DNA from 3 places in the Microcystis sp. M165S2 genome. Region 2 is predicted to be linked to each of the others. Evidence: predicted binding sites of a transcription regulator. Region 2 holds the regulator's gene; each other region holds the start of a gene.
The links. The regulator NtcA, encoded in region 2, controls nitrogen genes in cyanobacteria. The targets are predictions, from matches to a motif close to TTTGTANCNNNNGNTACAAA.
Positions count from the first base shown of each region.

Region 1: gifA (glutamine synthetase inactivation factor IF7A) is a predicted target of NtcA. The motif match lies at 12,641-12,660, and genes of this name have one in related genera.
Region 3: glnA (type I glutamate--ammonia ligase) is a predicted target of NtcA. The motif match lies at 7,485-7,504, and genes of this name have one in related genera.

Region 1 is NZ_JADBTZ010000275.1:27-13,652, reverse strand. Features, by position in the region: gene IM479_RS13795 (phycobilisome rod-core linker polypeptide) at 1-2,635, opposite strand, end outside; gene cutA (divalent-cation tolerance protein CutA) at 2,810-3,148, opposite strand; gene IM479_RS13785 (Crp/Fnr family transcriptional regulator) at 3,279-3,986, opposite strand; gene IM479_RS13780 (acetate and sugar kinases/Hsc70/actin family protein) at 4,042-5,241, shown strand; gene IM479_RS13775 (IMS domain-containing protein) at 5,748-5,978, shown strand; gene rsgA (small ribosomal subunit biogenesis GTPase RsgA) at 6,121-7,197, opposite strand; gene IM479_RS13765 (sulfurtransferase TusA family protein) at 7,198-7,419, opposite strand; gene dnaJ (molecular chaperone DnaJ) at 7,422-8,546, opposite strand; gene dnaK (molecular chaperone DnaK) at 8,779-10,827, opposite strand; gene ahr (NADPH-dependent aldehyde reductase Ahr) at 11,227-12,231, shown strand; gene gifA (glutamine synthetase inactivation factor IF7A) at 12,392-12,568, opposite strand; gene IM479_RS13740 (hypothetical protein) at 12,830-13,417, opposite strand; partial or broken gene IM479_RS13735 (zinc ribbon domain-containing protein) at 13,497-13,626, opposite strand, start outside.
Region 2 is NZ_JADBTZ010000332.1:76-3,463, reverse strand. Features, by position in the region: gene fabI (enoyl-ACP reductase FabI) at 106-882, opposite strand; gene ntcA (global nitrogen regulator NtcA) at 1,097-1,774, shown strand; gene IM479_RS16435 (DUF3084 domain-containing protein) at 1,782-3,269, shown strand; partial or broken gene IM479_RS16430 (Uma2 family endonuclease) at 3,283-3,388, opposite strand, start outside.
Region 3 is NZ_JADBTZ010000149.1:2,217-15,842, forward strand. Features, by position in the region: gene petC (cytochrome b6-f complex iron-sulfur subunit) at 601-1,140, shown strand; gene petA (cytochrome f) at 1,184-2,170, shown strand; gene IM479_RS07870 (mannose-1-phosphate guanylyltransferase) at 2,303-3,364, shown strand; gene IM479_RS07875 (ABC1 kinase family protein) at 3,712-5,361, shown strand; gene IM479_RS07880 (hypothetical protein) at 5,374-5,781, opposite strand; gene glnA (type I glutamate--ammonia ligase) at 5,988-7,409, opposite strand; gene sppA (signal peptide peptidase SppA) at 8,382-9,203, shown strand; gene aroH (chorismate mutase) at 9,272-9,673, shown strand; gene IM479_RS07900 (alpha/beta fold hydrolase) at 9,811-10,704, opposite strand; gene IM479_RS07905 (alpha/beta fold hydrolase) at 10,763-11,605, shown strand; gene IM479_RS07910 (M48 family metallopeptidase) at 11,606-12,439, opposite strand; gene IM479_RS07915 (hypothetical protein) at 12,503-12,787, opposite strand; gene IM479_RS07920 (LysR family transcriptional regulator) at 13,436-13,626, shown strand, end outside.

The DNA of each region.
Region 1 (13,626 bases), on a different contig from region 2:
TGTATAACCGTTCCGTATTGGGGAAATTAGCGGCTGGTAGAGTCGGGAAACGACGATAGGGAACCGTATCTTCACCAAATAATTGTAGGTATTCCATGCTATTAACCATAGCACCGATAAAGGCCTTTAATCCCTTAGTTGCCAGAATTTGGTTATATTTCTGGATTTCCTTTTGATTCAAGGGAGCGCGACCTAAGAAGTGCTTGGTTCCCAATTCAATTACTTTCGTATTCGGATAGGGAGCATAGAATTCTTTCAGGTAAAGATCCGAACAACCTAAACCCTCAATAAACTCTTTCACCGTGATCTCAGCATTGCTCAATTTACTCTCTAAAGCAGTAAATTCGGCATTGATGATATAGGGTTCGAGATCTCGTTCAAAAATCTGACGATAGGCGGCGCGAACAGTATTTTGTACGGCAACTTTATCCAGATTAGTTAACAGTTTAAAGACCTTAGTTTGTTCCCGTTGAACCGTGACACCTTGACCGACACGAGATTGAATATCGGGTTCAGTGCGAATCGAGACCAAAGGTGTACCCAATTCAATAAAGCGCGGGGTTTCCTCTTTATCAACTCTTTGGCCGATATCTTCGCGGAGATTGCCCAAACGCACCATCCGTAACTGCATCCCTTGGGGAGTTAGATAGCGCTCGTAGGGAACCGTATCTTCACCAAAAGCTTCCGTATATTCAGGACTGTCGATAAGGGCATCGATTAAAGCATAGAAGCCTTTTTTCGAGCAAAGATCGAAATATTGATTCATTTCCTGACGACCGTAGGTGGGACGACCGAGCAGACGACGGTGAATATATTCGATCGCTTTGACCACATAGAGAGGAGTCCAGTAGATTTTCCGGAAAGCCTCGGATTTAGCTAGGGTTTTGATAAACTCGCGCAGAGTAATATCGCCATTTTCTAACTTAATCTCGGCCACGGACAAACGCTGACCTTCGTAGGGCATTCGACCGAAAACCTGACGATAAGCCGCTAAAATCACTCTTTGGGTGGAACTTTCGCCAAATTTAACGCTTACCCCATTGCTAGAACCGGGTAACTCGTTATTGAGACGGAAAACTTTCGGTCCCAAAGTACCGGGGAATTCACCTCGGGCGCCGGGGTTGCTATTTTGGTTATTAGTGGCAGGTCCGCGGTGGATGAGGATACGTTTGGTATCTTTACCAAAGGGAGCGGGACTAGAACTAGGTTCGCGAGTTTCTTTCGGGAAAATTGCCCCAAATTGGATTTCTAGGGGATCATTTCCGGAACCGTAAACGTGCTGATCCGGTAAGGGGCGATCGTATTTAGCAAAGGTGGTGATAAATTGGGGAACTTTGCGGAAAGGTGCGCTGTAGTTAAACAGGTCGATCTGCATCCCCCAGTTACGACATTCCTGCGCTTCTGCACCCAAACCCCGGAGATAGGGAACGGTTTCTTCGCCGAAATAGTCGGAATACTCCTGAGAATCGACTAAAGCATCGATTAACGCCGCTAAACCGCCGCTAGAGACGATCGAGAAGTATTTCTGCACTTCTTCCCGGGAGGAAGGACCGCGACCGAGGAAATGACGGAAAGCCAATTCTAAGGCGCGACTATTGATAAAAGGTTCAAAGAACTGTTTACGGTAGAGAGGCGATTTACCGAGACGACGGACGAATTCTTTCATCGAGATGTCGCCGTTTTTCACCTTCGATTCTAGGTCAGAAATGGACTGACTGTAGGCGCGAGTGATGTCCCGTTCAAAAATTTGTCTGTAGGTGGCCTTGATAATCGAAGATTTTTCCGACTCCGATAAACCAGTTTTCATGACAAACTTTTGCCGTTTTTCGGCGGCGTTGTAGTAGCTTTGGGGAAGACTTAAACCCTGTTGGTCACTACTGGGACGCTGACGCAGTTTATTAGAGGGGGTGGGGGCTTTTAATTCACCCAGTAGGATATTGAAATAGTCACTGATTAAAGTGGCCGCATCCTTGTCTCTTTGGAAATACTCGATCGAAGCGGCCCGCATTTCTTGTAGGGCCACGATGGTGGCATCAATGGAACAGGCATTTTCGAGAACTTCCCTTAAACCGCGGGTGTTAACGATCAGGATACTGGTATCACCTGCCACGATCGCATAGGTAACGTAACGCAGGAACCAGGATAAATCCCGGAGGGACTTCTGCATATTGCTCGGACCGTAACGAGAGACGTTAATCGGTCGGAATCCGGGGGGAATCGGGCCGCTAGAGGTGAAAATCCCTTTTAAGCCCCCGAGTATGCCACTGCCGCCACCGGCCCCGCTTTCAGCGTAGGTAACGGTTCCTAATTTCATCCCTTCCTGGACGTTGGTAACTTTACCCGCACCCACCAGGGCCAATTCTTCCACGGGGGGTTTTTCTAGGTAGGCCATGGGTGAACCACCGGTAAAAATCCGGTTAGCTGCCCGCGAGACGATCAGATCGGAGTTCCGGGTGAGCGTTTGGGCAATATCTAAGCGCTTGCTCCCCGATTGGAAGTAGGCGATCAGTTCATTGAGTTCGGGTTTATCGAGAAAGCGGTCTTGTTGTTCTGCTTGGGTAATGGCAGATACTGGGACGGTTTGATAGAGTTGGGGACGCGCTAAGGAGCTGCCACCGCTTGCCTTAAGACTCATTGGATTTTAACTATCTCCCTTGACGATGTGCTGAGTTCTCCAATCGTGGAGGCGATCGGTCTTAAAACCAGATGTTTAAAAATTTAATCAGCATCTAGATTAAAACTTTTTGCGCTTCCTGAGATAGTTTATTAAGAATTATATAGATTTTTTTCGCTAAACTTACCGATTGGTCTATTCTGACACCCCACCCGTAGGGGAGGCTAACCAGTCTAAATAGGTCTGAGAACCCGCTACAATCGGTAAAGCGATGATTTCTGGGACTGCATAGGTATGAAGTTCCTGTATCTTCGCCGATAACTGCTCAAACTGCTTTAAATCAGTTTTAATCGCTAATTGCCATTCGCGCTCGTTTTCAATCTGTCCCTGCCAACGATAAATGGAACGAATCGGGTAAATACTGACACAAGCTGCCAATCGCTCGTTAAGTAAAGCGATCGCTAAGTTTTCCGCTTCCGTTTCGCTGGTGGTTGTCACCAGCACCACTCCAAAACTGGTTAATCTTTCGGTCATACTAAATCCGTTGAGTATAGGCTACATATCAGGATAGGCAAGAGGCAAAAGGCAATAGGCAAAAGGAGGAATAGATAATCAGTCTTTAATAACCGGATTTAGTATGATCACTGATCACTGATCACTGAATTTAGGTGATCGCTTTTTCTAGAGCGGCCAGATCGGGAATACACAGAGATTCCTGCTGTCTTTGAATCAGGCCTTTTTTCTCCAATTTGGTCAGGGATCGGGTCACGGTTTCCCGGGCCAGGCCACTAATGCTACTCAATTCCCGGTGAGGTAAATTAGGAATTATCGTACCCTGGCCGCTTTTTCGTCCTTGACCTTCGGCCAAAAAGAGTAAAGTATCGACGACTCTGGAGAGACTATCGGCCTCGCGCAAACGTAAACGCCGGTTAAGTTGACGTAAACGCTTGGCCATTAACTGAGAAAGACGAATTCCCGCTAAAGGCTCCGATATGAGCAGATTAATAAAATCTTGGGCGGGAATACTGCTAATTGTGGCCGTGGTTAAGGTGATAGCATCGGTGGAGCGGGGAGATTCTTCTAAAGCGGCCATTTCTCCGACTATTTCCCCTTTACCGACGATATTTAAGGTGACTTCTCTACCCTCTATATCGTAAGTACGAATTTTCACCCAACCATCCAGAATAAAGTAAACCGAACCACCCCAATCATTTTCTAATAAAATCGCCCGATTAGCAGGATGAGTGCGGGTGACAGCATGAGAAGTAACTTGAGCGAGGGTTTCAGGGGGCAAACCGACCAATAAAGTGGCTGTATCTAATAATTTTTGAATTTCTGCTGATTTTTCGGCAGGATAGCGTTTTTCTTCCATAGTTTAATATTTAAATTTTGTTCGTTTTAGGTGGGTGATTCTACAATGGAAAGTTGTGGGTATTTTTAGTTATCCAGTGACCGATAAACCGGATTTTTCCTCCCTACTGACCGAGATCGATCGGATTCTTGCCAAGGTGATTTCTTCTCTAGTTAACCCGCAAGAAGTTACTTCCGAGACAATTATCGCCACTCGTCAACAATTAGAATCGGCCAGAGCGCTGCTTTCTCCCTTATTGTTGCCCGATCCAACCCCTGAAGTTGCCCGTTGGTCGCTGGGAATGGAGGTGCAACCAGAGGGGGTAAAAGTTGTCTTTTTTCGGGAAAGCCAAGGACTGATCGATTTTTATCCTCTTTCTTGGAGTCTGGCAACGGGAACAAGCGATCGCTTACCCTGCCCTCAGGTGGACGAATATCTAATTAGCTGGCTATCTAATCGGGATTTTAGCACCGATTCTTGGCTCTGGGAAGCCCTAGAGCGATTAGAAGCTATTATTATCACCGATGACGGGGAAACCCCCACGGATGACCTGAAAAAAGCCCTTCTCACAGCGCAACTAATACCCCCCGATCGCCTATCTAGTCTAGAAACAGCGATCGCTACTGCTCTGGCCCATATTCCCACTAGCGACCAACCCCAACCCCAAACCCTACTGGTTGTCGAAGGGAAACGGGAAACCACCACTTTAGCAATAGTGGAAGTCCCACCGCAAACTCGCTCTTTATCCCGTCAAGCGATCGCTCTGAGCCATTTTAACTACGGGGAAAACACCTATGAACAGGCCATACTCTCTCACTTAATTTATCCTCTCTGGCGTTCTTTTTTGCCTCTTTCCCGCTCCGCTCTCACCGATACTAATCCCTTAAAAAAATCTTTACTGGCAGCCGCTAGATTAACTAAATTAATCCTTCAAGAAGAAAGCGAATTTACCTCCTCTCTAGCCGGTCATACTTGGACGGTCAGTCGCACCGATTTAAATAAGAAGGTCATTATACCATATATAGATAATTTAAGACAAAAAGTTAATGATTTGTTAGAAAAACAGCAAAAAAGTCTTGAAGATATCGATCGAATAATTTTTAGCGGTAATTTTTTCTTAACCATTTGGCCCTATTTTCTAACAGAAATACAGCAAGAATTTGCTGGTTGCCATCTAGAGGCCCCCAGTCAGGAAAACTTCTCACCAACAATCTTGGGTTTGGGTCGTCTCTGTTTATTTTCGGCTCTTAGAGGTGAGAAGGTCAATAATGCTTAAAAACATCAACCTCAGTGGTAAAACTTAGGGTGCGTTAGACGGCCGAAATTGCTGCTTTGACTTGAAGGTAACAATCCGTCGTAACGCACCACCTATCATCAACTAAGTAGGGTCTGCTGAAAAAGTTTTTCGGTGGGGGTAGGGTGTGGGGTGTGGGGTGTAGGGTTTTACCCGTTTTCAGAGGGTCAATTACCTAATTTTCAGGGAAAAAGTCACTGAATTTCCCCCCCCCCGGATCACTCCCATGTCCAGTACTTTTTGATTTCCCAAAAGTCTAAAAGTCTTACCCAACAAGGTTTTTAGATTTATTCAGCAGACCCTACTTACAGGTAAAGCTTATAATGACAAAATAAAAAGCTCTGATGGTCAAGAAAGTTCTTCCGAATGGTTAGCTAATAATGGTGCTTATTATAGCGTTTCTCACACCTGTGTGGCACATTTAAACCTTTGCTGATTAAGCTTTTTAACATCGATAATGTACCTTTTGCGAACAGGAAACGCTATATATCTATGGAGTTCAGAGAATAGATTCAGTTAATAATTTTACAGCCTCTGGTGATCAAGCTACAGTTGATGTGGTGGTTACTGAAGAAAGAACACTCTATAACAATCAGGGTCAAATTGATCGAAAAAATAGTGCTTTTAGCACCTCATTGGTTCGCTATAATCTTGAAAATGACGAGGGAACATGGAAAATAGCTAACTCTAGAACTATTAAAAATTTAGCTCGTAGATAAGTTGAATTAGTTCCAAAAGTGCGAGAATAAAAGTAAAAAATAGTTCAGATAAAAACCCATAGATACAATCATTGCTGTTAAATTTTCATCTTTAGACAGTATTTATAAATTAACCCTAAAGATAAAGGCAACCTAACCGATTCTATTCAGAATCATCATTATAAATATCTTGGAGAGTTTTATTTTCGTAGCGTTCCTGATCTTGATTTTTGCCGCGACGGGAAGGACGACGATATTTTTTATTGGCTAATTTGGGTTCGTAGGTTTCTTGACCTGCTTCTTTAATTTTTAACTTTAAACTTGACTCTTTTGTGCTAGTTTTCTGTAATGACTGTTCTCGTGCGATCGCTTCTTCTAAAAACTCTAAATAATGTTGGTAACGTTCCCAATCTCCCCTCACCACACAGTTAGGTTCCCGACGGTGAGTACAATCATTAAATTGACAATTTCCTAAAGCTAAACGCTGTCTCACTTCCGGAAAATAAAAAGTTAATTGTTCCGGTAAACAGTTAATATCCGGTTGGTTAAATCCCGGACTATCGGCCAATAAACCCCGATTTGGTAAAGCAAATAACTCCACATGACGGGTGGTGTGACGACCTTTTTGTAGTTTTCCCGACACATCCCCCACCCGTTGATTAATCTCAGGAATTAGACAATTAATTAAACTCGATTTTCCCACTCCCGAAGGACCAGCCAAGAGAGTGATTTTATGGTTTAATTGTGCCAATAAAGCCTCAAATCCCCGATTTTTCTCCACACTGACAAAAAAAGGCCGGTATCCCCAACTAGCTAGGCGATCGCCCCAGACCTCTATTTGTTCCGGTTTCCCCAGATCAATTTTATTGACACAGACCGCAATTTCTAAGCCTGTGGACTCGGCTTTCACCAAAAAACGACTGATCAGCCAAGGATCGAGGACGGGTTCAGCAAGGGCAAAAACTAGCAAAATCTGCTCGATATTAGCAACGGCCGGCCGATCGATCTCGGTACTGCGGGGGAGGACTTCTGCGATCGCACCCTGCCGATCATCAAAATTGGCTTCCTCCACCCGTACCCGATCACCAACCATCACCGATTGACCGATTTTTTGCAAGCGAGCGCGACGGGTACAGAGGAGATTCTCGCCCATAACGGGAGAATCCAAGCGTACCTGATAGAAATTCGCCTGTACGGCCACCACTGTACCGTATAAATCGGTTAATTGTGCATCTACCATTTAGGAATCGGGGCGATAGACTTTGAGAACAAAAAAGCTATCTCGGTCTTCGATCGATTCTATATGATAACCCTCCACTGTCAGGCTAGTGGGAACCTGTTCGATTGGTTCCCCAGCATCTAACCAGACTTCCAACCGTTCCCCGGCGGTCATTTTCTCTAATTGCAATTTTGTCCGGACAAAATTAATTGGGCAGGGAGTGCCGCGCAGGTCTAAAGTCATAATTATTTATGGAAGATATTACCTAAAAATCCCTCGATTCCGCCTTTCCCCACGGTTTCCCCGCGAACTTTTGCTAATTTTTCCAGCAATTCCCGTTCTTCTCCGGTGACACGGGTAGGAATCGAGATTTTAACGGTAATGCGATGATCACCGCGGCTGACGGGATTGCCTAATTTGGGAACCCCTTTATTTTCTAAAATCAGTACGGTGTTCGGTTGAGTACCGGCAGGGATAGTCAGGTCTTCTTGGCCATCTACCGTATTAACTTTGATGGTACATCCTAAAATCGCTTGGATATAACTAATCGTGATATCCGATTTAATATCATTACCTTCCCGTTGAAATTCCCCATCGTTTTCCACGGTTAGATAAACGAATAAATCCCCCGGCGGCCCGCCTTTAAGTCCTGCGTCACCTTCCCGGGCAACGCGCAATTTCATGCCGTTGTCAACCCCTGCGGGGATGGTAATTTTCAGTTTTTTGGTTTCCTGTCTGCGTCCGGAACCGCCGCAAACGTCGCATTTTTCCTCGATCACTTCGCCAGCACCGTCACAGGTGGGACAGACCGAAACTTGAGCAAAAGTACCGAAGGGAGTACGGGTGGCGCGACGCACCTGACCAGTACCATTGCAAGTAGTACAAGTACGGGAACTGGTTCCTGGTCTGGCCCCACTACCTTTACAGCTTTGACAGGTTTCCAGATGACGGATGCGGATTTCCTTTTCGCCGCCAAAGACAGCCTCGCGGAATTTTAGTCTAAAATCGAGACGTAGATCCTCGCCCCGGGTAGGGCCTGTGCGTCGGCGGGCGGTTGCTTGGCCGCCCATGCCCCCGAAACCACTAAAGATTGTCTCAAAGATATCGGCGAAACCGCCCATATTGTCGGGATCAAAACCGGCAGCGCCCCCAGAAACCCCAGCTTCACCAAAGCGGTCATAACGATTGCGGGTTTCTGGTTCCGAGAGAATTTCGTAGGCGCGGTTAATTTCTTTGAAGTGTTCCTCGGCTCCTGGTTCTTTGTTAACATCGGGATGGTATTTTCGGGCGAGACGACGATAGGCGCGTTTGATGTCTTCTTTGCCGGCATCTCGCGAGACACCTAGAATTTCGTAGTAATCAGTGGGCATAGGGGACTATGGTTCTGCTGGCAATTTATAAATAAAGTTTAAGTCTAGTTGTTACTTTAACAAACTATACATAATAGTTTAGTTGGGTTATCCCTACTATTTTTGCTGGGGGTTAGGGGATGGGGGATAGGGGATAGGGGATAGGGGATAGGGGAGAAAAAAGCTGAAAACTCACATCTGATCACTGATTACTGATTACTGATCACTGAAAAGGCTGATGGCTTTTCCCTTTTTAATCTACGGCCTCGTAGTCACTGGCACTCATTTCTTCGCCATCGTAGGGCTGATCATCACTGCCCGATTCGCCGGATTTAGTTTCCAGATTACTATAGGTTCTGGTTCTAGTGTGGGAGAGGGTTAGCCCCTTGGCGAAGGTATTGGAGGAAGTGGCTTGGGTGCGGGTGGGTCGGGTCAGTTTTTCGGTGACATCGATCGATTGAAAACCAGTACCGTTGAGGGGTTGGGTTTCCTCTTGTTTACCCGTGTAGATGCGGGTACCGATTTCGAGGACAATCTGACGAAATTCTTCCAGGGTGGTTTTTAGCTTTTCTGAGGATATGGAAGGGTCGCGCAGGGCGATTTCCAACTGTTGCCGCTTCTGGTCGGCCAGTTGCCGGATATCGGGGGCGACTAACTCACTGTTTTCCCTGAGGGTGACTTCGTAGCTATAGAAAAGACTATCGGATTGGTGGCGAATATCGATCATTTGCAGACGACTGCGATCAAATTCGGCGTATTTTTCGGCTTCTAGGCGCATTTTTTCAATTTCGTTCGGTTTCAGCCCTCCAGTATGGCTAATGACAATACTTTGTTCCTTGCCGGTGCCTTGGTCGCTGGCGGCCACTTTCAAGATGCCGTTAACATCGATCTCGAAGGCCACTTCGATTTGTGGCATACCCCTAGGGGCGGGAGGAATTCCCGTCAGGAGAAATTTACCGAGGGTTTTATTATCCCGGGCCATGGCCCTTTCCCCTTGCAGAACATGAATTTCCACCGAAGTTTGACCATCGGCAGCGGTGGAAAAAACCTGAGATCTACTGGTGGGGATAGTGGTATTGCGATCGATAATTTTGGTAAAGACTTCGCCGAGGGTTTCAATGCCGAGGGAAAGGGGGGTGACATCAAGAAGGAGGACATCTGCCACTTCTCCACCTAAAACTCCAGCTTGAATCGCCGCCCCCAAAGCAACGGCCTCATCGGGGTTAACAGAGCGATCGATCTGGCCCGCAGAAAAGAAACGGGAGATTAATTGCTGTACGGCGGGCATTCTGGTGGAACCACCGACGAGAATGACACGGTTGATATCGCTAGGCTGCAGTTCGCTATCTTTGAGGGACTGTTGTACGGGTTCGAGGGTTTTTTCCACTAATTCTCTGGTTAATTCCTCGAATTTAGCGCGAGTTATTTCCAATTCTAGGTGTTTAGGACCGGTTTCGTCGGCGGCGATAAAGGGGAGATTGAGCGACGTGGTAATCAGGCTAGAAAGCTCGATTTTGGCTTTTTCGGCGGCTTCTCGCAGTCTTTGGATCGCCATGCGATCGCTGGTTAGATCGATGTTTTCTTGGCTTTGAAAGTTCTCCACCAGCCACCGCACTAAGAGGTTATCAAAATCGTCCCCCCCAAGATGGTTATTGCCGGCGGTGGCTTTCACTTCAAAGACTCCCTTCCCTAGTTGCAGGATGGAAACGTCGAAGGTTCCTCCCCCTAGGTCAAAAACGAGGATATGTTGATCTTCGTTTTGTTTATCTAAACCGTAGGCCAGGGCGGCGGCGGTGGGTTCGTTAATAATTCTTAATACTTCTAGTCCTGCGATTATCCCCGCGTCTTTAGTGGCCTGACGTTGGGCATCGGTAAAATAGGCGGGAACTGTAATCACGGCCTCGTTAATCGGTTCTCCCAGATAGGCCTCAGCATCGGCCTTTAATTTTTGCAGGATCATGGACGAGATTTCTTGGGGGGTAAATTCCCGATCGCGAATTTTGATATTGACGGTATCATCGCGACCGCGTTGGCAATGATAGGCAACTCGTCCCCTTTCTACCTCGGTGTCTTGCCAACGCCTACCGATAAAACGTTTGATGCTATAGACGGTATTTTCGGCATTAGTGACCGCTTGACGTTTGGCCAGTTGTCCCACTAGGCGCTGGCCCTTGCCGAATCCCACGATACTAGGAGTTGTCCTTCCCCCTTCCGAGTTGGCAACTATAATCGGCTGACCTCCTTCGAGTACCGCAACACAACTGTTGGTTGTCCCTAAGTCGATGCCGATGACTTTTCCCATGACGCTCTGATAATAACTATAGTTAATAGGATACAATCGCTGACAAAAATTATCCGCAAATTAGAAACGGGCTTTTTATCTCGTCTAATCTTGCCGAGGTTGAAACAGGACAATTTTTATCCGATCTTAACAAAACTTCTCGGTAAAGTCCGCAAGCGGCCAGCGACCAGTCTATATACAAGAGTAACCCACAACCAGTAATTTTGCTGATGCTGCTAGTTAGCGATCGCCTCTGGCTATTCTTAAAATTCCAGTTTTTAAGATTTTTTTAATCATCACGAGCGGACTTCCTTGATGTTGATGTCCCTAGCAGTGGAATTATCGCCCAATCTTCTTAACCGGAATTTTCGATAAATTTGGGATAAGATAACCAATAAACCGATCCTAGAGGACTTAATCATGATTAGAGCCTATGCTGCCCGAGAGAAAGGGGGAAAACTAGAGCCTTTTGACTACGATCCGGGTATATTAGCGGATGAAGATGTGGAAATCGAGGTGGAATATTGCGGCATCTGCCACAGTGACCTAAGTATGCTCGATAACGATTGGGGACTGACCACCTATCCCTTTGTCCCCGGTCATGAAGTGGTCGGCACGATCGCCGCTCTCGGTGCTAAAGTCAAAGAATTAAAGATAGGGCAAAGAGTCGGTCTTGGTTGGTTTTCCCGTTCCTGTTCGACCTGTGAAACTTGTATGTCAGGGGATCAAAACCTTTGTGCTACTGCCGAAGGAACTATCGTCGGTCGCCATGGCGGTTTTGCTGAAAAAGTCCGGGCCCATCATAGTTGGTTAGTTCCCTTGGGGAACCAGTTGGATGCTGCCAAAGCTGGCCCGCTTTTTTGTGGTGGTATTACCGTCTTTAATCCGATTGTGCAATTTGATATTAAACCCACGGCCCGAGTTGGTGTCATTGGTATTGGTGGATTGGGCCATATAGCCTTAAAATTCCTCAAAGCTTGGGGCTGCGAAGTAACCGCTTTTTCCAGTAGTCCCGATAAAGAAGCGGAGGCCAAAGAATTAGGCGCGACTCATTTTATCAATTCCAGAGACCCCGAAGCTTTGCAATCGGTACAAAATTACTTTGATTTCATCATCTCTACCGTTAACGTTAATCTCGATTGGGGTCTTTATATCGCCTGTTTACGTCCCAAAGGTCGTCTGCATATTGTTGGGGCTGTTCTTGAACCCATGGCTACCTACGCTTTTCCCTTGATTATGGGTCAAAAATCGATTTCTGGTAGTCCTTTGGGTAGTCCCAGTACCATCAATAAAATGATCGAATTTGCCTCTCGCCATGGCATTGAACCCGTTACAGAAACCTATCCTATCTCGCAGGTGAATGAAGCCATGGAAAAATTGAGAACTGGACAACCTAAATATCGCCTCGTCTTGCAAATAAAATAAAACCATCTCTATCCCAGACGTAACCCCATGATTTCTAAAAACCGAAAACCCACACATTCCTATCTCGGTTTGTGTGGGCTGATTGTTCACTTAATTCTAAGATTGAAAGCTTACACTTTGGCGAAATCTAAGACCCTAACTGAGAGTAACACCAGAGCGATCAATAAGTTTGTGAAGAAAAGTCGGCCGAGAAGCGACGTTGAACGGTTTCCCCGTAGCCATTGTCATTGTCAATACCGATTTCAGAAGCACTTCTCTCTAACATCGATTGTTGACGATTTTTGACGGCGCGGTGGTGACGCATCATTAAGGCGCGAGCTTGTTGTTCTGTAGACATAATCATTTCCTCCGATCTGCAAATCGCATTTTGAACTTTTTTAATCACCTACTAATATATATAACATACAATTCTGTATCTATTTTTACAAAATACCCTAATCCCAGAAAAATTAACAAAACTTTACAATAGGAGTCGATCATCAGGAGTCAGTCTCGATGAAAAAATTTTCACCACCAGAGATGAAAGAGGTTTCCCTCCCTACACCCCACACCCCAATTCATAATTCATAATTCATAATTCCCAAGACATCAATCGCCCTCAGACCTTAATCGAACTAGGTTCATCGACGGCGGCGATAATGCGATGACAACCGGAAAAGGGTTGCGCCCATTGATACTGGTGTTCTAAAGGATTACCCCAACAGAGGCCGAGATATAATTCTGTGCGCGCCACATCTAATTCCGCCCATTCGGACTGGGCGACTAATTCTGCTAGAGAATCGGCAGAAATGGGACGACGGGAGTTAAGCGCCCACCAAAAATTCATATTAGGGGTAATACTGTTCCAAAACTCTAAAACCGAGGCTTTGGCAGCCATGAGAATTTCCTTGTCACCCGCCACGGCAACTAATTGATTATGAATTTCGGGATAACGGAGAGTGCGATCGCCCCATTGACAAACACGCCAGATAATGCCCGAAACCTGATATTGTTGTTGATAATCGTGAACTTGGCGGCGAAAATCCTGATAGGCGAAGACTTTGCCCACCTTTTCTAGATTGATCGCCTTGGCAATCACTGGATTATCAATGCGCTCCGCCGGGGAGAGTAACAGACGTTCCCCTTTGCAAGTGGCGTGCATTTCTCGATCGAGGATTTCAATTAACTGCTGTGTCGAGTAAGCCATACTACCGCTCTTACCTGAGAGAGGATTCCTCTTTATGTTGACATCCTCACCGCCGTAAACGGACGGTGATTCCCAAACCTCACGATTGGGGTTCCGCACCTGCCTTAACAGAGTAAATCTGTTCTGGTCTTATGGTCGCTCTACAGACTGACACCGCAAGTCCTGCGGCCAAAATGTTTTTACTAGCGTTAATATCTCGGTCATGGTGT
Region 2 (3,388 bases):
GTTAAAAAACTAAACGAACCTTCAGTCCGATCGCAATTAACCCCAAAGAAGTCAAAAATCCCCCTTCAGAACCTCGTGACACTAATAACTAATAACTGAATAAAACTACATTCCCATAATTTCGTAACCGGAATCTACATAAATAATCTGTCCGGTAATACCACTGGAAAGATCACTGGCTAAAAAAGCGGCCGTATTTCCCACCTCAATTTGTGTCACCGTGCGATGTAAAGGCGCGATTTCTTCCACATGATGGATCATATCAAGAATTCCCCCCACGGCCGAAGATGCTAAGGTGCGAATTGGACCTGCGGAAATACCGTTAACTCGGATCTTTTGGCCCCCTAATTCCGCGGCTAAATAGCGAACACTCATTTCTAAACCGGCTTTTGCTACCCCCATTAAATTATAGTTAGGAATTACCTTGACACCACCGAGATAGGTAAGAGTGATAATACTTCCCCCTTCCGTCATCAAAGGTTTAGCCGATCGCGCTAGACGGGTTAGGGAAAAAGTGCTAATATCTAGAGATTTAGTGAAAGCTTCCCGGGGAATGGCGGTAAAATCGCCCGTTAAACCCTCTTTATCGGCAAAAGCGAGACAGTGAATCAAAATATCCAGTTTACCCCATTTTTCCGCCACTGTAGCGAAAGTATCTTCTACCTGTTGGTCATTTTGGACATCGCAGGGGACATAAAAAGCGGGATTAAGTTCATCGGCCAATTCTCGCACTTTTTTCTCAAAGCGGCCTTTTTCGTCGGGGAGATAGGTGACACCGATATTTGCACCAGCTTGATGGAGTTGTTGGGCAATTCCCCAAGCGATCGAGCGATTATTGGCAATTCCTGTCACTAGGGCGTTTTTTCCCGTTAAATCTAACATAGTTCTCGTTTCTCTTACAAAAATCTCCCCAATAGCCGACCCCAGCGAGATTCGGTATAATAGGGATACAGATAAGGGGGCAGCAATGATCACCCCTTCCCCATTGTCTGGCAAAAAGCGCCCAAAACTTTTCCCAGTTTAGGCAGCGGTTATGTTTAATAGAGGTGACACTCGTTGCATAATAAAAACAATTTTCCCCTTTTTTGGATGTGAGATGGACTTATCATTAATACAAGATAAACCCCTAGCAGATGTGTTCCGTCGAATCGGCAGCGGCAATTTCCCCCCGGTGGTGGAATTGTTCGAGCGTGGCAAAACGATCTTTTTCCCGGGAGATCCGGCCGAAAGAGTCTATTTTTTGCTTAAAGGAGCGGTTAAGTTATCGCGAGTCTATGAAGCGGGAGAAGAAATTACCGTGGCTCTACTGCGGGAAAATAGCGTCTTTGGTGTGCTATCCTTACTTACTGGTCAGCGATCGGATCGTTTTTATCATGCCGTGGCTTTTACTCCGGTAGAATTACTCTCGGCCCCGATCGATCAGGTAGAAAGATCCCTCCGCAATAATCCCGATTTATCAATGTTGATGCTGCAGGGTTTGTCCTCGCGGATTCTGCAAACGGAAATGATGATCGAAACCTTGGCTCACCGGGATATGGGTTCACGTTTGGTCAGTTTTTTATTAATTCTCTGTCGTGATTTTGGGGTTCCCACCACCGATGGTATCCGGGTTGACCTAAAATTGTCTCACCAAGCGATCGCCGAAGCGATCGGTTCTACCCGCGTCACTGTCACCCGTTTATTGGGAGAGCTGCGGGATCAGGAAATGGTCTCAATTTACAAGAAGAAAATCACCGTCCATAATCCCGTCGCTCTCAGTCAACAATTTACTTAAATTCTGGATGACTAGCGCTTATATTTTAGTTTTGGCCATCGTGGTTTTAGGTGGTCTGATAGCGGCTATTGGCGATCGCATAGGGAGCCGTATCGGTAAGAAAAGGATGCGTTTATTTAATCTGCGTCCGAAACAAACCGCAACTTTGATGACGATTGTAACGGGAATTTTGATCGCCGGTTCGACTTTAATTGTCTTGTTTGCTTCTAGTAAATCCCTGCGTCAAGGGGTTTTTGAACTGGATCGTCTTTTAAATGAACGTCGTGCCGCTATTAAGGATTTGGAAAGACAGGTGAGAAAAACCACCGAACAGAAAAATCAGGTGGAAAAGGCTTTAAAAACGGCTAAAAGTGAACAGATAGCTGTGCAGAAACGTCTAGAGGTTCTTAACAAAAATTATCAAGCTTCTCGTCAACGTTTGCGATTAGTTTCGGGACAGTTGGAAAAGTTTCGTAAGGAAGTGGCTAATTTAAACAATGAACGAGTCATTTTAACTAATCAAAAGGCACAGTTAACCAGTCAACGGGATCAATTGTTCCAACAAAAATCAATTCTTTCTAGTCAGATAAATCAACTACAAACCACCGTTCAAGTTAGAGATAAAGAGTTGGCTAATCAACAAAAGTTATTAACAGCTAGACAAGCGCGACTTCAACAGTTAGAGACTCAACAAAAAACCCTACAGCTAGAAATTGATCGCCGGGATCAACGTATTGGAGAACTCGATCGCTCGATTGTGGATAAAAATTTGGCTTTGGAACAGCGTGAGGGAAAATTAAAAGATTTAGAAACCCAAATGGCTTTTCTTAAGCGGGAAGTGGAAGTTTTAGAACAATACTATCAAACCTATCAAGAATTGCGGGAAAAACAAATCGCTATTTTCCGGGGACAGGTGTTATCTTTTGGAGCTTTTCGTATTGTTGATCCCCAAGCTATTGTCACCGTTATCGATAAGTTATTGCGAGAAGCGAATATGAATGCTATCCGTGCTACCCAACCGAATCAGCCTAATTTTGACCAGCGTTTAGTTAAGATCACAAAAGCACAGGTAGAACAGTTAAGTCAACAATTACAGGACGGTAAAGAATATGTGGTGAGAATCCTTTCAGCAGGTAATTATGTCTTAGGAGAAAGCGAGATTCGTGTCTTTGCTGATGTGGTTCCCAATCAAAGAGTTTTTGAGGAGAAACAGGTAATCGCTGCCGTTTCTATCGATCCCCAAAATATGACAGAAGAAGACCTACAAAAGCGCTTAGATTTACTTTTAGCTTCGGCTCAATTTCGCGCTAGAAGTGCGGGAGTTTTAGGGTCAATTCAAGTGGAAGATGGGTTATTAACTACGGTAGTTAACTTTATTGGTCAAGTCAAAAAGTCGGGTAATTCTATTGAGACACTTGAGGCAATTGCTGCTAGTAAAACGAATACATCTGGACCTTTAACTTTGCGTTTAGTAGCGGTAAAAGATGGTAAAATTGTTTTTAGTACGTCTTCTTAAAAGATAGCTAAAGTTAGGAGTTGAGATTAAAATCAATTCCTTCGTAAATATCAGCAAGATTTAAGCTAATTCCTAAGGAATCCAGAGAGATAATTCCCCTAGCTGGGATGTATTCTTGC
Region 3 (13,626 bases), on a different contig from region 2:
ACCAAGCATTGAAAGAAATCCCAGCCTTGACAAATTTAGTGAGTTAATCTATTGATGGGAGAATTTTCCGTGTACAAGCCAGTAGGCATGACTTGAAATCATTGTATTCTTGGCTAAGTAGCTGGTTATAATTATAATTAAAAATTGATTTTAGGTTCGATCCCCCCTGCCCCCCTTGATAAGGGGGGTGCCGATAGGCGGGGGGATCCCCCCTGCCCCCCTTGATAAGGGGGGTGCCGATAGGCGGGGGGAGCCTCCCTTAATCCCCCCTTGATAAAGGGGGATGTTTGATAATTTTTAACGCCTACCTACTTATTAACTTAAGTTAAAGGTAGATGGGGACTTAATTTTCCATTGGATCGAATTTTTTAAGATTCTTTCGATGTTTGCGGTTTCTCATCTGGGCAAAAGCGAGAAAACAGCGATCGCCTTTGGGGCAGCTTTGCTGTGGCAATTGTCCGTGACTCAATATCTGTAATAATCTAATAAAGCCCTTGTAAACCTTCTTTAAGCTCTGGGTTTTCGTCTTGATCGAGATGCACAAAATCGCCCTTAGATGAGAATTAGTTTACAAAAATTTACATTTGGAGATAAGGAGCAATGAGTCAAGTTTCCGGTACAGATGTTCCCGATTTGGGTCGTCGTCAATTTATGAACCTGTTGACCTTTGGTACAATTACCGGAGTAGCAGCGGGCGCTTTGTATCCGATTGTTAAGTATTTTATTCCCCCCTCGGCCGGTGGTACGGGTGGCGGTGTCACCGCTAAAGATGCCCTAGGCAATGATGTGATTGTCAGTCAATTTCTGGGCAGCCATAACCCTGGCGATCGCACCTTAGCCCAAGGTTTAAAAGGCGACCCCACCTATTTAGTCGTCCAAGAAGACAAAACCCTGGCCAACTACGGAATTAACGCCGTCTGCACCCACTTAGGTTGTGTGGTGCCATGGAATGCCAGCGAAGAAAAATTCATGTGTCCTTGCCACGGTTCCCAGTACAATGCCGAAGGAAAAGTAGTTCGCGGTCCAGCGCCTCTATCCTTAGCCCTCGCCCATGCCAACGTCACCGATAATGATAAAGTCGTCTTCTCCACTTGGACGGAAACCGACTTCCGCAATGGCGAAGAACCCTGGTGGTCCTAGATTATTCAATGTGACGAGATTTTGGAATTTTTAACCGATAGAGATGAGAACATTCAACTTTTTAAGTTTCCCGCAAGTCCACAGACAGGCCCTAGTGAAAGCTGTCCTCGTGGCGATCGCTACCGTTTCCCTACTCCTAACCAGCGATGTCATTAACCCCCAATCTGCCCAAGCATATCCTTTTTGGGCGCAACAAACCGCCCCGGAAACCCCCAGAGAAGCAACCGGTCGGATTGTTTGCGCTAACTGCCATTTAGCCCAAAAACCCGCCGAAATTGAAATCCCTCACTCGGTATTACCCGATAGCGTCTTTGAAGCAGTAGTAAAAATCCCCTACGATCCCGCCAGTCAACAGGTGTTAGGAGACGGATCGAAGGGGGGTTTAAACGTGGGTGCAGTCTTAATGCTACCGGATGGTTTTAAAATCGCGCCCCCCGATCGCATTCCCGAAGAAATGCAGGAAAAACTCGGTGGAGTCTATTTCCAATCCTACAAAGAAGGTCAAGATAACGTGGTTATCGTCGGTCCTTTACCCGGTGATCAATACAAAGAAATCGTTTTCCCCGTCCTGGCCCCCGATCCTAGCCAAAATAAGAGTATTCACTTCGGTAAATATGCTGTGCATTTAGGGGCCAATCGTGGTCGCGGTCAAGTGTACCCCACCGGTGAACCCAGCAATAATAACGCCTTCAAAGCTTCTACCGCAGGTACAATTAGCCAGATCAGCAAAACCGAAGCCGGTGGTTATGAAGTCACCATCACTTCCCAAGCAGGCCCCGTGGTGGAAAATATTCCCGCAGGTCCTGAGTTAATCGTCTCGGAAGGTCAAGCGATCGAAGTGGGACAATTTTTAACCAGTAACCCCAATGTCGGCGGTTTTGGTCAAAAAGATACGGAAGTTGTCCTGCAAAATCCCGGCCGGATCAAAGGATTAGTTTTATTCCTCGGTGGCATTATGTTATGCCAAATCCTCTTAGTTATTAAGAAAAAACAAGTGGAACAAGTACAAGCGGCCGAAATGAATTTCTAATCGCAATATTTCGGTTATTTTTGCTAGAAAGCGGGTTATTTGCCCGCTTTTTAGCTTTGAGTCAGGAAAATGCTCACCGCTCACTGCCGTCTGATACAATCGGTTCAGCTTAACCGATAAGTGTCAATTTTTATGAATCAGTCGCTTGTTCCAGTCATTCTCGCTGGTGGTAAAGGGGAACGTTTTTGGCCTCTCAGTCGTCTAGCGCGTCCGAAACAGTTTCTCTGTCTTGATGGTAGTGGTCGCAGTCTTTTACAAGCAACGGCCGATCGTCTATTATCTTTAGGGGCAGGTTGGGAAAATCTCTGGGTAATTACCGCTAGTGCGATCGCTGATGGTGTCCGCGAACAACTGCCTGATTTACCAGAGAGTAACCTATTGGTGGAACCGGTGGGCAAGGATACGGCCCCGGCTGTGACTTGGGCCACCTTAGAAGTGACAAAACGTTATGGTAAGGAAGTGGTGATCGGTTTTTTTCCTGCCGATCATTATATTGGTGATCAAGAGGCTTATATTAACACTTTAAAAGCGGCCGTAGAAGTGGCCGTCAGCCAAAAAGCGATCGTTACTTTAGGGATTAAACCCGATTATCCCTCCACCGGTTACGGTTATATCGAACAGGGAGAAAATCAGGGCGAATTTAATGGCCTACCCGTCTATAAAGTGAGTCGTTTTACGGAAAAACCCGATCGCACCACGGCCGAAAAATTCCTGGAAACGGGACTTTTTAGCTGGAATAGCGGAATGTTTATCTTTCAGGGACAAGTGGTTTTAGAGGAGCTAAAAACCCACGCTAATAATATTCTACAACCTCTGATCGATCGGGGCATCGCTGCCTATGAGGATTTAGAGAAAAAAAGTATTGATTATGCTTTGATGGAAAAAACCCAACTCGCTTACGTTTTACCCGCTAATTTCGGTTGGGATGATCTGGGAGATTGGAATTCTCTGGAAAGATTACTAGAAGCAAAGGGCAAAAATATTGAACTGGCCAATCATGTCGGTTTGGATACGGAAGGGGCTATTATCTATGCTAGTGATGAGGAGGAAGCGATCGTTACTATTGGTTTAAAAGATCTGGTAATTGTTCGCGACGGTAAAGCGACTCTCGTTGTCCACAAAGATCGTACCCAAGATATTAAACAAGTTCTCAAGCAATTACAAACCGATCCCAAATTAGAGAAATTGTTATAGGATCGATAAGTACCTAAGCAAAATTAATTACACATCTAAGCCATCAGCTTTTTCAGTAATCAGTGCTCAGTAACCAGTAATCAGTGAAAAGACAGTAGGAAACTTTTAAGTAGATGGGTGGAATTAAATATAAGATGAACGTAGGTTGGGTTGAAGTATGAAACCCAACGTCTGCATGGGTTACGAAGTGCGCTAACCCATCCTACAAATAATTGTGCCTCCCTACTTATTTAATACTGCTCACTTAAAACTCAAATCTGATAACTTACCCACTGATAACTGATAACTGATCACTGATAACTGATAACTTACCCACTGATAACTGATCACTGATCACTGATAATACCGTGTTCTCACTCCCCCAAACCAGTCAAAGACAAAAAGAAATCCTTGAGATAGTTCTCGGCAACGGTTGGGACTATATGCGCGGGGTTTTAACCTTAGGAAAAACAGAAAATCCCCAGATTCCCACCCCAGAAGTTCTCAAAAAAATCCTCGTGGAATTGGGGCCTTTTTATGTCAAATTGGGACAGTTACTTAGTACCCGTCCCGATCTGCTACCTGCTAATTATATCGAGGCTTTAACTGCCCTACAAGCGCAAGTTCCTCCCGTTGCTTGGACAGATATAGAAATAGTCATCACTGAACAGTTAGCAAAACCGATCGAACAGGTATTTAAGTATATTAATCCCCAACCGATCGCCGCGGGATCGATCGGGCAAATTCATCGGGCAACTTTATTATCCGGGGAGGAAGTCGCGATTAAAGTCTTGCGTCCGGGGATCGAAAAAATTGTCGCCCAAGATAGTGCCTTAATTAAGGGAATTGCTGATTTAGTTGCCCTGACAGAATTTGGTCAAAGTTACGACGTTGTTAACTTAGCAGAGGAGTTTATTAAAGCAGTCAATGCGGAATTAGATTTCACCCAAGAAGGTCATTATACTGACCAATTACGCTATAATTTAACCCAGAGTCGGTGGTCAGAACCCAAACAGTTAGTTATTCCTAAAATTTATTGGCACTTAACTAATTCTCGGCTATTAGTGTTAGAATGGTTGGAAGGAAAACAAATTTTAGAGGCTGATGTTTCTAGACCAGTAACCGAGCAAGCAATTTCCCAAAGAAAAAGCGAAATAACTAGAATTTTGTTTCGGTCATTTTTTCAACAAATTTATATTGATGGCTTCTTTCATGCCGATCCTCACCCGGGTAATATCTTCTATCTTGACGATGGTAGAGTGGCTTTAATTGACTGTGGTATGGTGGGCAGATTAGATCCGCAAACTCAACAAATTTTAACAGAATTGTTATTGGCAATTGTTGACTTAGATGCCAAAAGATGCAGTCAACTAACTATTAAACTATCCGAGTCAGTGGTGCCGATTACTTTAGTACAATTAGAGGTGGATTATGAGCGGATGTTGCGAAAATACTATAACCTCAATTTAAATCAAATTAACTTTAGTGAGGTGGTTTATGAACTTTTGCAAATTGCCCGTCGCAATAGAATTAAACTTCCGGGTAATTTAGGTTTATTTGCCAAAAGTCTCGCTAATCTAGAAGGAACTGCCCGAAAATTTAATCCTGATATTAATATCCTAGAAGAAGTCAAACCGCTATTAACTAATATTTTTGAACAACAGTTAATCGGTAGCACTCCCCTACAAACTGCCCTAAGAACAGTTTTAGACTTGAAATCTTTTTCCCTGAAATCTCCCCGTCAAATCGAAGTTTTACTAGACGGTTTAACCTCGGAAACTTTAAATGTTAATCTGAAAATTCGCGACCTAGATAATCTCCGTCGCAGTTTAGATAATTCCGCCAATCGACTAGCTTTTAGTGTGATTATTGGTTCCTTAATTATCGGGGCCGCCATTGTCACAGCCAGCGCCCAATCTCGGCAATTAACTATTATTAGTACCGTATTATTTGCTACAGCTAGTTTTATCGGTTTATGGTTAGTTGTCGGTATCCTGCGATCGGGGAGATTGCGCTAGAAATTATCGCGATTAAATTAAGATTTGTTGTTGTAAAAATTTCGCCCACTGACTAGCCAATTCAACTTCAGTAAAGGGAATTTTTTCAGGCGATCGCTCCTTAAAAATAAATTCTAGGAAAGGAGAACCTTGGGGGGGAAGAGCATCTAAATCCACCACTTGATTATTAACTAACAGACGGATTTCTTTGACCTCCTCTAGGGAAAAAGTTTGTAAATTAATCACTCCCTTACGAGTTGGCTTTCCCCAAGTGATAATTTTATCTTTTTGACCTAATACAGAATATATATCATACTTAGCTCGCTCGAAGTTTTCCGCCCATGCTCGATAGATTTCCACTTTTTGGTATTCATTCCAACCACTCCAAGCCAACCAAATAAATAGAATTAATAAAGGTGTCCACAATAACCCGCGTTCCATAAACTATCGCCCCAAAATCCTGGTCAATTAATCGTATTTTATGCTAATTGGCCGCAAGGGATTATTAGCCGTCAGCTTTGAATCAGTTATCAGATGTCAGTTTTCAGTTCACTGATTACTGAAACAAGCTCCCCACTGACTTGCTGATTCGGAAAAAAAGGGCAGGCAAAGGCCCACCCTAGGATTAATGATTAGTCAATCACACCTTAGACATCGTAGTAGAGGGAGAACTCGTAGGGGTGGGGACGTAAGCGCATCGGGTTAACTTCGTTATCGAGTTTGTAGGTGATCCAGTTTTGGATAAAGTCTTCGGTAAAGACACCAGAATCGGTCAAGAAAGCGTGATCTTTTTCGAGATTTTCCAGAGCTGCTTCCAGAGAACCGGGGGTAGAGGGGATTTTTGACAATTCTTCGGGACTGAGTTCGTAGATATCCACATCGAGAGGTTCCCCTGGTTCGATTTGATTTTTAATCCCATCGATACCAGCACAGAGCATGGCTGCAAAAGCGAGGTAGGGATTAGAAGTCGCGTCAGGACAACGGAATTCCAAACGTTTGGCTTTCGGGTTGCTTCCCGATAAAGGAATCCGAATCGAAGCGGAGCGATTACCTTGGGAGTAGGCCAGGTTTACAGGGGCCTCAAAACCGGGGACGAGACGCTTGTAAGAGTTGGTGGTGGGGTTAGTTAAAGCTAAGAGAGCGGGAGCGTGTCTAAGCAAACCACCGATATAGTACAGTGCCATTTGGCTAAGTCCGGCGTATTTATCCCCGGCGAACAGGGGTTGACCATCTTTCCAGATAGACTGGTGAACGTGCATCCCGGAACCGTTATCACCAAAGATGGGTTTGGGCATAAAGGTGACGGTTTTACCGTATTTCTTGGCCACGTTCTTAATGCAGTATTTGTAGGTCATCAAGTAGTCGGCGGCCCGTACTAGGGTAGAGAATTTAATCCCTAGCTCGTTTTGACCACCAGTAGCGACTTCATGGTGATGTTTTTCGATGGGAACTCCGCAGTCGGCCATGGTTAAGAGCATTTCCGTGCGAAGATCTTGAGAGGTATCGGTGGGACTAACGGGGAAATAACCCTGTTTGTAGGCGGGTTTATAGGCAAGATTTCCCTCTTTTTCGTCTTTACCGCTATTCCAACGACCTTCGACACTATCCATGTAGTAATAGCCTGCGTTGGCGGTTTGGTCGAAACGAGCGCTATCAAAGAGGAAAAATTCCGCTTCCGGTCCAAAAAATGCGGTATCACCTAAACCGGTACTGCTAAGATAATCGATCGCTTTCTGAGCAATAGAGCGAGGATCGCGGCTATACCATTCACCGGTTCTCGGTTCTTTGATGCTACAGATCATGCTTAGGGTAGGTTCCTTGTAGAAGGGATCGATCCAAGCAGTGGTGGGATCGGGAACCATGGCCATATCGGATTCGTTAATTGCTTTCCAACCGCGAATACTGGAACCATCGAAGGCAACACCATCGCTGAAAGAGCTTTCATCGATTTGGTCGTAGTAGAACGAGCAATGTTGCCAGATACCCGGCATATCAATAAATTTCAGGTCGATAATCTTAATATTGTTGTCCTGAATCATTTTCAAGACTTCTTGTGGCGTTTCGGGCATGGAAAACTCCTTTGACTTATGGATCGGTTCTTAAGCTTCTCAAAAAATCCATCCTAAACAGTCACTTTGACCGTTTTTGTATTTTTCGATACAAAATCTTTAATCCTAGCTTGAAAAAATCTGTAATTTCCTTGTTCAGGTCGGTAATTGCTCAGAATGGCGATTTGCCTATCAGCTTCTAGCTCCTCTGGCCACACCTCAAGCACGTTCACTAAAAAGTTTTTCGGTGGGGGATGGGGGATGGGGGATGGGTTTTACCGATTTTCAGGTGGTCAACTACCTAATTTTCAGGGAAAAAGTCCCTGAATTTTCCCCCGGATCACTCCCATATCCGGTACTTTTTGATTGACAAAAAGTCTAAAAGTCTGACCCAACAAGGTTTTTAGCTTTATTCAGCAAGCCCTAATTAATTAAATCTTTTGCCAGATAAGGATTTAGTCGATTTATGCAACCCTATTGAACCATACCAAGTAACGAAGAACCAGAAATTATAACTTTCTTTATCCTCAATTATAACAGTAATTTCTGGATTATTTAATAGGATTAATTCTCCTGCGTACAGACCTTTGCCTCCCTTTCAATCAGGAGCGCAGAACCATTCGCTAAAACCTGGTCGAGTATTGGCTTTTTTCCCTTACTAGATATTTTGGCATTAGCGGGCTATTTCACCTGAAAATATAGACCATTTTCTTGATTACAAAGTAAGAAAAAAACTCTAATAGCAAATCTGTTTTTAATAGTATGATTAACTTCCAATCGAACTTTAAAAACCCGCTCCCCACTTCCCACTTCCTATTCCCCGCTCTCTTGCCTAAATACTCACCTCGCCTACCTCAACTCTGGCCAGTTAATGTTGTTATACACCTAACCAGACATTTTAGCCTGAAATTCTGAAATATAATGTTTGCTTAACCTGGAACGATCAAAGCGTTAGATTAGAAAGAGTCCTTTTTTTAGAGATATTTAAACCTGATGGTCTGGCCTTTTAAACCGAAAACCCGCAAACAAATCGCTCGAATAGAAATTACAGGTGCAATTGCCTCCGATACCCGCAAAAGAGTCTTAAAAGCCCTAGAAATCGTCAAAGAAAGGCAATATCCCGCCCTACTTCTCCGCATTGACTCCCCCGGGGGAACCGTGGGGGATTCCCAAGAAATTTATGAAGCATTGAAGCGGTTACAAAAAAATACGAAAATAATCGCTAGTTTTGGCAATATTTCCGCCTCTGGCGGCGTTTATATCGCTATGGGGGCCAATTATATTATGGCTAACCCCGGCACGATTACTGGCTCGATCGGTGTTATCCTGAGAGGGAACAATCTGGAAAGATTGTTGGATAAGGTGGGAGTTTCGTTTAAAGTGATTAAATCTGGCCCTTATAAAGATATTCTCTCCTTCGATCGAGAATTAACTGATGAAGAAGAAAGAATTCTCCAGGATATGATCGATACCAGTTATCAGCAATTTCTGCAAACCGTCGCCAGCGCTAGAAATTTAGATGTCAATCAGGTGAAAAGTTTTGCCGATGGGCGCATTTTTACCGGTCAACAGGCTTTAGAATTAGGAGTGGTCGATCGCTTGGGAACCGAGGAAGATGCCCGACTTTGGGCGCTAGAATTGGCAGGATTACCCCCAGATAAAACTAAATGTCAGACTATCGAAGAACCGAAACCCCTCCTCAGTCGTCTGACGGGCAATCGTTCCCAAATACCCCTAGGATTACAAAAAACCCTACAGCGTCTAGAATTTGAATTGGAAGTTAACGGACAACTATTGTGGTTATACCGACCCTGATGGCCAAATTAAAGTCGAGAAAAAGGGCGCGTTAACCCCTAAAATTGACTCATCAGGATTAGCGGAGGATGACAATCGTGCAGTGGAAGGTTCGAGCCATTCGGGGAGCGACGACAGTAACGGTTAATACTATTGAAGCTATACGAGAAGCAGTGACAGAACTCCTCGAAGCGATCGAAATCCACAATAGTCTCGATCCCGATGATATTGTTAGTATTATCTTTACGGCAACTCAGGATTTAGACGCGATTTTCCCCGCTGCTATCGCTCGCGAACGTCCCCATTGGCAAAATGTCCCCCTCCTCGATGTGCAACAGATGCACGTCGCTGGGAGTCTGGAAAAGTGTATTCGGGTAATTCTCCACGTTAATACTCCCAAACTGCAAAGCGAAATGCAGCACGTCTATCTGCAAGGGGCGAAAAATCTTCGCCCCGATTGGCAGATTTCTCCAGTCACTATTAATCGCTAAAATCTTCGATAACCTGTTCCCGCATTTTCTATTAAGTTTATTGATTTCTCCCTCAGGGAAAAACTGGCCGCAAAAATCATTAAATTTACCTTTGGGGCCCGGAAAAATTAGCCCTCAACCCCAACTTTTTTAACTGACTAAATCCCCATTTCCGACAGCCAACTCAAAATTAATTGATTAACTTTTTCGGGATGTTCATCGTGGGGACAGTGACCGGCTTTGGCAATCGGATAAAATTGGGTATTATTTCCCATTTTAGCTCTTTCTTGGTAAATTACCGAACCGGCGATCGGTGTCCAAGGGTCATCCTCTCCCCAGAGTACCAATAAAGGGCGATCGATTTGCGGTAATAATTCCTGGGGAGAAGGTCCGGGGGGTGCTGTCAACACCGATGCAAACACTCCCCACGCACCCGCATCACAGGAGGGTTGATAGAGAATTTCGACTAATTCCTCGGTAATCGCGGTATGATCCCGATAAACCTGTTTTAAGGTGTTACGGATGCGATTTTTCTGCCTTACCTGTTCAAAAATAAACTTTCCTGTCACCGGAGAACTAACTAAACCAGTAAAGGCAGCCATGATTAAACGCAGCGGCAAATTTAATTCTTCGGGACGATGGTTTAATCCTCCGGCACAGTTAATAATTACTCCTCCAGCAGTGATTTCGGGAGATTCTGCCATCAGCATTAAGGTAATCAGTCCCCCGATGGAATTACCGATAAATACCGCCGGTTTTGCCATTTTTTCTCGCCAAAAGTCTTGTATTTGCCGCAGCCAAAGGTTGAGACTATAATCTAAAGCGGGCTTATCTGTACCCCCAAATCCCAAAAGATCTAGGGCATAGACTTGATAGCCATTTTCCGCTAAAACGGCGATATTTTTGCGCCAATGACCGATAGATGCCCCAAAACCGTGAATTAATACTAGGGGTTGTCCTTCTCCCCGCACAGTGTAGGGGATGGTGTGACCTTGCCATGTCCAAGACAATTGCTCTAAGCTAGTCCCAGTGATCGGAGATTGTAGTGCCATTGTATGAAGTTTTATTAAGTGATATTTAAATTATAGAGTAAAAATCAGCCGAGAATTTATGCCACAACGCCAGACTTTTACCAGTAACTCGATGGAAATTTCCTATTTACAATGGAGCGATCGAGGTATGCCTCTATTATTATTGCACGGCATGGCGGATCATGCTTTGGTTTGGTCAAGTTTGGGCGATTATTTAAGCTCAAATTATCAAGTTATTGCCCCAGATTTGCGGGGACATGGGGAAAGCGGTAAACCGGCAACCGGTTATCACTTTCAGGATTATATCGGCGATTTAAGGGCTTTAATTAATCATTTAGGTTGGACGCAAGCACATATTTTAGGTCATTCTTGGAGTGCTAAAATAGCGGCAATTTGGGCAACTCAACAGCCGGAAGTATTTAAGAGTTTAATTTTAGTCGATCCCTTTTTTATCGATAAAATGCCTAGTTGGATTAGGATAACTTTTCCAATTCTCTATCAAGTTTTGCCCTTTTTAAAGATTACTCGCTCCTTTGATAGTTATCAGAGCATAGAAGCGATCGCTCGTCAATTAAAACAATATAAAGGTTGGTCAAATCTACAGCAAGAGGTGTTTAAAAATGCCATCGAACAAAAAGCTGATGGCAGTTGGAGCAGTAAATTTACTTTATCGGCACGCGGGGAAATTTTTGAGGATGTCATGGGGTTTGCCGGATTAACTAAAACTTTAGATATTCCCAGTTTATTAATCCTTCCCCAGCAGGGATTAAATCGCACTGCTTGGCAAATTCAATCCTATAAAAGGTATTTAACTTCTCTAGAGATTAAAAAGATACCGGGTAATCATTGGGCATTTTTAGGGGAACCTGAAATTTTTAATCAAGCGGTGGCCGAGTTTTTATCCGTTCGGGAAATTGTCTGATTAGCGGAGAGAACGAATCTGCAATTGGTAATAATCCTCGTCTAAACCTTGATTCTGCTTGTTATTAACCGAATTAAGCTGTTTTTGCAGTGCCAAAATGCGATCGCCTGTAGCAGGATGGGTGCTGAGAATTGTCGGGGTAGAACCCCCCTGTTGTGCTAATTTTCCCATCAAGGAGATCATCGCCGTGGGTGCATAACCAGCCTCAGCTAGATTGTTTAAACCCAGTCGGTCCGCTTCTAATTCATCCTTGCGACTATTGGGCAGACTATAGGCGAGATTGACTCCCAATTGTACCCAAGTTTTTGTGTCTAATCCCGCCGCGCTGAGAAGTCCTTGGGCGAGGGCAGTATTGCGTAATTGGGTGATAGAATGACGACCGACGATATGGCCGATTTCATGGGCAATGACGCTGGCTAATTCTGCCTCATTATCAGCAGTTTTAATCAATCCCGTGTGTAAATAGACAAATCCGCCCATGGTTGCGAAGGCGTTAATGCTATTGTCGCGCACCACTTGAAAAGTGTAGGGAATCTCAGGGTGATCGCTAGTTGCCGCTAATCGCTGGCCGATTTCTTGGACATATTGGTTAATTCTGGCATCTTTGGCCAGTTTTATTTTACCTGATTCTAATAAACCTTGATTAATCTGCCTACCGAGGGCAACTTCCTGCTGAGGAGAAATAGTGGCGAGTTGAATAACCTGCACACCGCGAAAAAGTAAATCCATCCACGAGCGTGCGAAACTAGGTTGGGGATTGACAATCCCGATACTCAGGGTGAGCAGCAGGGAAATTATTGTTAATAGCCAAAAACGGTAGAAAATAGGGCGCATAGACGATTCGATCCCATAAAAACCTCATTCCCATTCTAGACAGTCCCTATCACCCTTTGCCTGCTACTGTCCCCGATTGGTTTGATAGACGTAAAAGTTAAATAAATCGAATAAACTGCCAACAAAAGCAAAGGTGACAGCGATGGTTAACATTCCTTGTAGGGGATAACCGCCGCCGAAAATGGTTAAAAATTGCAGGATTTGGCTAAAACCGGTCTGACAAACCCAAGTAAAGCCGGGGACATGACTGGTGGCCAATAAAGCAGTTAAAATAGAACCCACCAAGAGGACGGGAGCAACAAAACTTAATAGGGTGGAAAATAGCAGGGAACGGAGCAAAGTAAGCATGGGTGCTGATCTCCAGAGAATTAGGGGGCGATCGAACGGGAATAGGAATCTATGCTCGCTCCCCTCTAGGATATACGTTCATCTCGGCTAGGGGCGGTTTTTTAAAAAATCTTAAAATATCATTAAGATTCTTGGTTAATAACGATTAAGTGGTACACAAAAGTCAATGCAATAATTGCTCAGGCAGCCTTTTTCAGTGATCAGTAAACAGTAAACAGTAAACAGTGAGGGGTTGGGACGTGGGGACGTGGGGACGTGGGGACGTGGGGACGTGGGGACGTGGGGACGTGGGAAGAATAAATAAAAATAATCTCCCGTCTCCTGTCTCGGCTCTTCTCGACTTTGTGTGATAATTTTTGCTTATGGAATCGTGAAATGCTTATCGAGCAAGACTTTTAGGGCTATTTTGCGGATATTCTATCAGTATAGACCTCGTTTTCACACAGAAACCAGAAGAGCCCTGTCTCCTGTCTCCTGATAACTGATAACTGATAACTGATAACTGATAACTGATAACTGATAACTGGAACTACCTGAAGCATTGATCCCCGTGGTGTGGTACTGTCAATTCAGTGTATTTATCGGCACTGGCTTAAGATTTGTCGCTATTGTCCTCCCCTTCTCCCGTCGCTGTTTTTGAGGCTTTCTATGACCGACATTCCTTTCACCCTAGACCAACTGAGAATTCTCAAAGCGATCGCTGCCGAAGGAAGCTTTAAACGGGCGGCAGATACCCTGTATGTATCTCAACCGGCGGTCAGTCTTCAGGTACAAAACCTCGAAAAACAGCTAAATGTGCCGTTATTTGACCGGGGCGGTCGGAAAGCCCAATTAACGGA